2 linked regions of the Mesorhizobium japonicum MAFF 303099 genome follow. The protein of the gene in region 2 interacts with the protein of the main gene of each other region in a pairwise test. Links are inferred from orthologs where the notes say so. Each region holds a gene or a part of one and is shown on either strand. Other genes may lie near its edges. The genes, in order: cysK and cysE.

Region 1 (3,220 bases), 3.5 Mb from region 2 along the record:
GTCGGCCACATCTCGTGTGACGTGTTGAGCGTCTTCAGCAGCGGATGGTCGCGCAGCCTGGCCCAGAGACGTTCAATATCAGGCCATGCCGCCCGCGCCGTGCCGATGTCGGGATGCCAGGCCACAAGCATGACGAGATAGATGTCGGCCAGCGACATCTGGTCACCAACCAGCCAGTCACGACCCTTCAGTGCGGCATCGAGGACGGCGAAGCCACGGTCCATCTCGGCGATTGCCGCCTGCTTGACGGCTTTCGTGCCGTCGGCGTCGGCCGTGTAGCGATGGGCGTAGTAGAACCGCAGCACCGCCGGGTAGAGCACCGACGACATGAAGGCCATCCAGCGCAGGAAATCGGCGCGGGCAGGCGCATTGACCGCTGGCGCGAGGCCTGCATCGGGATGGCGCTCGGCGAGCAGGATGCAGATCGCGGCCGATTCGGTCATCGAGCTGCCGTCCGGCAAGGTCAGCACTGGCACCTGGTTCAGCGGGCTGATGTCGAGGAAGGCCGGATCGGGGCGGTCGGATTTCGGCACGTCGATCTGCTGGAATGGTGCGTTGGCCAGCGCCAGCGCCGCCTCGACGACGAAGCCGCCGCTGCCGGGACGGGTATAGAGCTTGTACATGAAATTCTCCCCTGGTCCGCGCAAAGCGGACCGGGGCGATATGATCCGGAAGCAGGGTTCTGCTCAAGCCGGGTCACAGGCGCCACGGGAGGATTTTTCAGCGGGCCAGGAAAGACACCACCAACTTCGTCATTCTAGGGCGGAGCAAGGAGCGAAGCGACGCGCGCAGACCCTAGAATCCATGCCGTGACGTCTCCACGTCACGACGTTGCAGATATTGTCTCGAAGAACACTAGCTCCGCTAATTTCGACGAGACGCAGCGGCGGAAGACAAGCATTCTGGACCGTGGCATTCCTCGGCCCCGGTCACGGCATGGATCCCAGGGTTCTACGCGACGGAGCTTCGCTCCTGCTTCGCCCTGGGATGACGACCGGGAGGGGCCGCTGAGGCCAATCTTCGAGGTACGAACGCCTAAGCCCCCAGCCCCTCGAACAAGATCGTCGACAGGTAGCGCTCGGCGAAGTCGGGGATGACCACGACCAGGGTCTTGCCCTTGTTCTCCGGCCGCGAGCCGACGACGATTGCCGCCTGCAGCGCCGCACCCGACGAGATGCCGACCGGCACCCCTTCGAGACGGGCGACGAGGCGGGCATTGGCGACGGAATCCTCGTTGGAAACCTTGATGATCTCGTCATAGATCGTGGTGTCGAGGATTTTTGGTGCGAAGCCGGCGCCGATGCCCTGGATCTTGTGCGGGCCGGGCTGGCCGCCCGACAGCACCGGCGAGGCTTCCGGCTCGACGGCGACGACATGCAGCGAGGGCTTGAGCTTCTTCAGCACCTGGCCGACGCCGGTGATGGTGCCGCCCGTGCCGATGCCGGCGACGAAGATGTCGACCTCGCCCTGCGTGTCGTTCCAGATCTCCTGCGCTGTCGTCTTGCGGTGGATTTCCGGGTTGGCGGGGTTTTCGAACTGCTGCGGGATAACGGCATTGGGGATTGTCGCGGCCAGCTCGTCGGCCTTGGCGATGGCGCCCTTCATGCCTTTCGGCCCTTCGGTCAGCACCAGTTCGGCGCCGAGCAGCGCCAGCATCTTGCGGCGCTCGACCGACATCGTTTCGGGCATGGTCAGGATGAGCTTGTAGCCCTTGGCGGCGGCGGCGAAGGCAAGCGCGATGCCGGTGTTGCCCGAGGTCGGTTCGATCAGCGTCGTCTTGCCGGGCGAGATCTTGCCGGCCGCCTCCAGCGCCTCGATCATCGCCACGCCGATGCGGTCCTTGACCGAGGCGATCGGGTTGAAGAATTCGAGCTTGGCCACGAGATTGGCGACAACCCCCTTCTCCTTGGCGAATTTGTCGAGCCGGACCAGGGGCGTGTCGCCGATCGTGTCGGTGATGGAACTGTAGATGCGGCCGCGGCCGGGGACGCGGGCGGAGGTGACGGGCTTGTTCATTGGTTTCGCTCCCAGGATTTCAGGCAAGTGGCATTGCAGCCGGCAAGATAGGGCTTTCAGCCGCGCAACATAAGCTGTCGGCCGGAAATATCCGAGTGGGGCCTGTGTCTAAAACGCCCTTGTCCCGGAAAAGCATTTCACGGGAAAGCCTGGCCCCGGAATGTTTTGGCTGAAAGCGTGCTACTGACGGGCCGCGATCGCTGCCGCGGCGCCCACCATGAAGCCGGCGGCGGTGCGGTTCAGCAGCTTCAGCGCGCGCGGCGATTTCAGGAACCAGCGCGCCTTGGCGGCGAGCGCCAGGTAGGGAACCAGTACGACGAACAGCACGACCACCGTCAGCGCGGCGAGAATGCCGTAATCGGCCAGCGTGATCGTCTTCAGGTCGACGATGGTCGGGGTGATCGCCAGGTAGAAGATCATCGTCTTCGGATTGCCGAGCGTGACGGTGAGGCCGGCGACAAAGCTCGACACCAGTCCGCCCTTGCCCTTCCTGGCTTCGACCGTCTCGGGCGTGATGCCGGCGGTCCAGAAACGCCAGCCCAGAAACGCCAGATAGGCGACGCCGGCCCATTTGATGGCGAGGAACACCATGCCGAAGGTCTGCGCGACGAAGGCGAGGCCGAGCACCACGGCGGTCAGGTAGGTGAGGTCGCCCAGCATCAGGCCAAAGGACATGGCCAGCGACGAGCGGAAGCCGGAGCCGAGCGCCCGCGCGACAAGCGCTGTGACGCCGGGGCCAGGAATGGCGGCGGCGATGCCGAGTGCGGCACTGTAGGCGAGGAAGCCGGTGAGGGTCATGGCGAGTGGTCCTGGATCAGGCGATCCTTTTCGCATGGAACGGGCCAGGGTTGAATTCCCTGGCAGCCGGATTCTATTGCACCAGATACCGCGCCATCCGAGTAAGATCCCTCAGGACCGGCCGCCATCATAGGTCACGCGCCAGATCGAGCCGTTGCCATCCTCGGTCATGATCAGCGCGCCGTCATGGGCCACCGCCACGCCCACCGGCCGGCCCCAGACCTCGCCGTTGGAGACGACGAAGCCGGTCATGAAGTCCTCATACTCGCCGGTCGGCTTGCCGTCCTTGAACAGCAGGCGGACGATTTTGTAGCCGGTCCTGTTGCCGCGATTCCACGAACCGTGCAGGGCGACGAAGGCATCGCCCCGGTATTCCTTGGGAAAACCGCTGTCGGCGGGCAAATCC
Region 2 (3,111 bases):
CCGGCAGCGAGAACCCTAGACCGGGGACGATTGACATGAAGCTGGAGGCCGTCATCATCGCCGTTGCGGATGCCGACCGGTCCAAGCGTTTCTACAGCGGCCTGGGTTGGCGGCTCGACGCGGACTTCGTCGTCGGCGATGCCTTTCGGGTCGTGCAGTTCACGCCCCAGGGTTCGCCGTGCTCGATCCATTTCGGCAAGGGCCTGACATCAGCCGCGCCGGGCTCGGCGAAGGGACTGTATCTCGTGGTGTCCGATATCGAGGCGGCGCATGCCGAACTCGTGGCGCGCGGCGTCGAAGCGAGCGAGGTGTTCCACCGCGCGGGGCCCGGGCAGCCGGCGATCAGCGGCAGGCATCCGGAAGGGCGCAGCTATTCATCCTATGTCACGTTCAGCGATCCGGACGGCAACAGCTTCATACTGCAGGAAATCACCCAGCGACTGCCTGGACGCGTGGATCCCACCGACACCCTATTCACGTCGTCGCGCGAGCTTGCCGCGGCGCTGCGCCGTGCGGCGGCGGCACATGGCGAACACGAGCAACGAACCGGCGGACAGTATGACGTGAACTGGCCCGACTGGTATGCCGAATATATGGTGGCGGAACAGGCCGGCACGCCACTGCCGACTTGAACCGAGGTCCATCGCAGCGCGGTGTCATCGGCACCGCGCTGACCTTGAGCCCGCCATTAGATCGTCCGGGCGGCTGGGCGCGGAAGGCCGCTTCTGACGGCTCGGCGATCAAGGGTTCGTTTTCCATGGCTGCTTGAATTCCTGCGAACCAAATCCATTTGACACAGCACTAAGGAAAATTGAGTTCAATCATGCTATGATCTGGCTTATATGTGCGGCCGGACAACAGGCAAGCCAGCAGGACGCAGGACGAGACGTCGATGAACAGCATCAGCATTTCCCGCCATAGCGCGTTGCAGCCGGTCGATCCGATCTGGCGTTCGATCCGCGACGAAGCGATGGACGCGGTCAACCGCGACCCCCTGCTGGCCGCTTTCCTCTATTCGACGATCCTCAACCAGGAGAGCCTGGAAGAGGCCGTCATCCACCGGATCGCCGAGCGGCTTGCCCATCAGGATATCGGCTCCGATCTGATCCGCCAGACCTTCAAGACCATGCTGGCCGACGACAAGGAATGGCCGACCACTGTGCGTGTCGACATCCAGGCCTATTACGACCGCGACCCGGCTTGCGACCGTTTCATCATGCCGGTGCTCTATTTCAAGGGCTTTCACGCCATCCAGACCCACAGGCTGGCGCATTGGCTGTGGAATCAGGGCCGCAAGGATTTCGCGCTCTATCTGCAAAGCCGCTCGTCCTCGGTCTTCCAGACCGACATCAACCCGGCCGCGCGGATCGGCAAGGGCATCTTCATCGACCACGCCACCGGCCTCGTCGTCGGCGAGACCGCGGTCATCGAGGACGATGTGTCGATCCTGCATGGCGTGACGCTGGGCGGCACCGGCAAGGCTGGCGGCGACCGCCATCCCAAGATCCGCCGTGGCGTGCTGATCGGCGCCGGCGCCAAGATTCTCGGCAATATCGAGATTGGCCATTGCTCCAAGGTCGCCGCCGGGTCGGTGGTGCTGTCGCCCGTGCCGCACAACAAGACTGTGGCCGGCGTGCCGGCCCGCGTGGTCGGTGAGACCGGCTGCGACCAGCCTTCGCGCCAGATGGACCAGCTCCTGCCGTCGCAGTCGATGGACCAGGTGGTCAGCTTCGATATCTGATTTCAGCGCCGGCGCGCCGTCCGGCGCGATTGCGATTTTGCCCGGCGGCGCTGCCGCTTCCGGTGCAATACGGCTGGCTTGCCTTTACATCGCCATTGTCGACGTGCCAGAAGCGCCCTTCAAACCAGCAAGCCCGATGATCGGAGAAGACTGTCGAAGCCGGACGAAATCAGAAAGCTGGACGCCTATTTCAAGCGCGTCTTCCAGAACCCCAAGCTTGAGGTCAAGGCACGGCCGCGCAAGGAAGATTCGGCCGAAGTCTATGTCGGAGACGAATTCCTTGGCATCGTCTTCAAGGACGAGGACGACGGCGACTATAATTTCTCGATGGCGATCCTCGACATCGATCTGGGCTGAGCTCGTATCAAATGGCAGGCCGCGCCTGACGCGGCCTGCCATTGTCTCTCAATGTCCGGTCTTCAGCATTCGCCCGGCCTCTGCCATCATCGCCGCGTCGAGTGCCTGCCAGTCGCCAAGGAATTCCTTGGGAAAGCGGTAAGTGAGGCTGAGATCGTCGCCGACATGGACGTCCCGTTCGCACGGCGCCAGCGATTGACCGGCATTCGGCCCGCTCAGGCAGCGGGCCACGAAAGGGTCCTTTCCCGCCCGCTTGCCGACCACCAGCACCTCGTTCAGATAGCCTGATTTCTCGTTGAAGCCGTAGACCGTCGTGCCGCCCGCTCCCGGAACGCCGGGCTGGACGATCAGCGCGCTGTAGATCGGCGCAAACCGGCCGCTCATGTCGCGCGACATCATCTGCTGTTCGAAGGACAGGAAGATGATGCTTCTGTTGGCTTCCGAGTGATTGAAATCGTCGCGGGCCGCCTCACTGTACCCGTCCATCTGGGGATAGCGCAGATAAAGGTCGAGACGCGAAGCGACGCCGTCACGCCGGGCCTGTTCGAAGCGGATGAAATTGGCCGGCACGGAAATCACATTGTTGCCGATCACGACCCGGCGCACCGTCGTGTCGTCGGTGTATCCGGCCATGGCGATGGCATGGCCGAACCATTTGCCGCCAAGGCTGATCGCCACCGACAGCAAGGCAAGTGCGGCGAAGGCATAGAACACCCGCTTCATCAGCGTGGAATCGACCACAGTGAGTTCAGGGCCGTCGGCGATCGCTGCCTGCTTCATCTCGGTCCTTATCCCAACCGCCATTCCCGGTGTCCCCCGGCGGCACACATCGCGCGGCACGGCTCTTGCAGCCTTCCAGAAACGACTGTGCGATTTCATGGTAAATGCAAGGTTAAGATGGCTCAGATGGAACTCTTCCTGTTTGCTTTTGTCGTCGGGCTGACGGTGTGCGGGCTGACAGGCTCGACCATGGAACTGGTCTCGGGCCGCAAGGTCGCCTTCGCCGAGCCCTA

The links.
Region 1: the proteins of cysE (region 2) and cysK interact in binary tests that used the Escherichia coli proteins (3 or more experiments, as listed by UniProt). The link is inferred for Mesorhizobium japonicum MAFF 303099 from one-to-one orthologs.

The regions. Positions count from the first base shown.
Region 1 is NC_002678.2:3,661,745-3,664,964, forward strand. Bases 27-2,926 are described here. They hold cysK (cysteine synthase A), read right to left. Parts: upstream 2,017-2,926; coding sequence 1,036-2,016; downstream 27-1,035. Other genes in these bases: MAFF_RS18985 (glutathione S-transferase family protein), read right to left, coding at 27-623; MAFF_RS18995 (LysE family translocator), read right to left, coding at 2,197-2,814; MAFF_RS19000 (PQQ-dependent sugar dehydrogenase), read right to left, coding at 2,926-2,926. In the rest of the region: more of MAFF_RS18985, read right to left, coding at 1-26; more of MAFF_RS19000, read right to left, coding at 2,927-3,220.
Region 2 is NC_002678.2:121,088-124,198, forward strand. Bases 26-2,816 are described here. They hold cysE (serine O-acetyltransferase), read left to right. Parts: upstream 26-892; coding sequence 893-1,741; downstream 1,742-2,816. Other genes in these bases: MAFF_RS01745 (VOC family protein), read left to right, coding at 26-632; MAFF_RS01755 (DUF3126 family protein), read left to right, coding at 1,892-2,098; MAFF_RS01760 (hypothetical protein), read right to left, coding at 2,147-2,816. Outside these bases: more of MAFF_RS01745, read left to right, coding at 1-25; more of MAFF_RS01760, read right to left, coding at 2,817-2,878; MAFF_RS01765 (DUF6949 family protein), read left to right, coding at 3,005-3,111.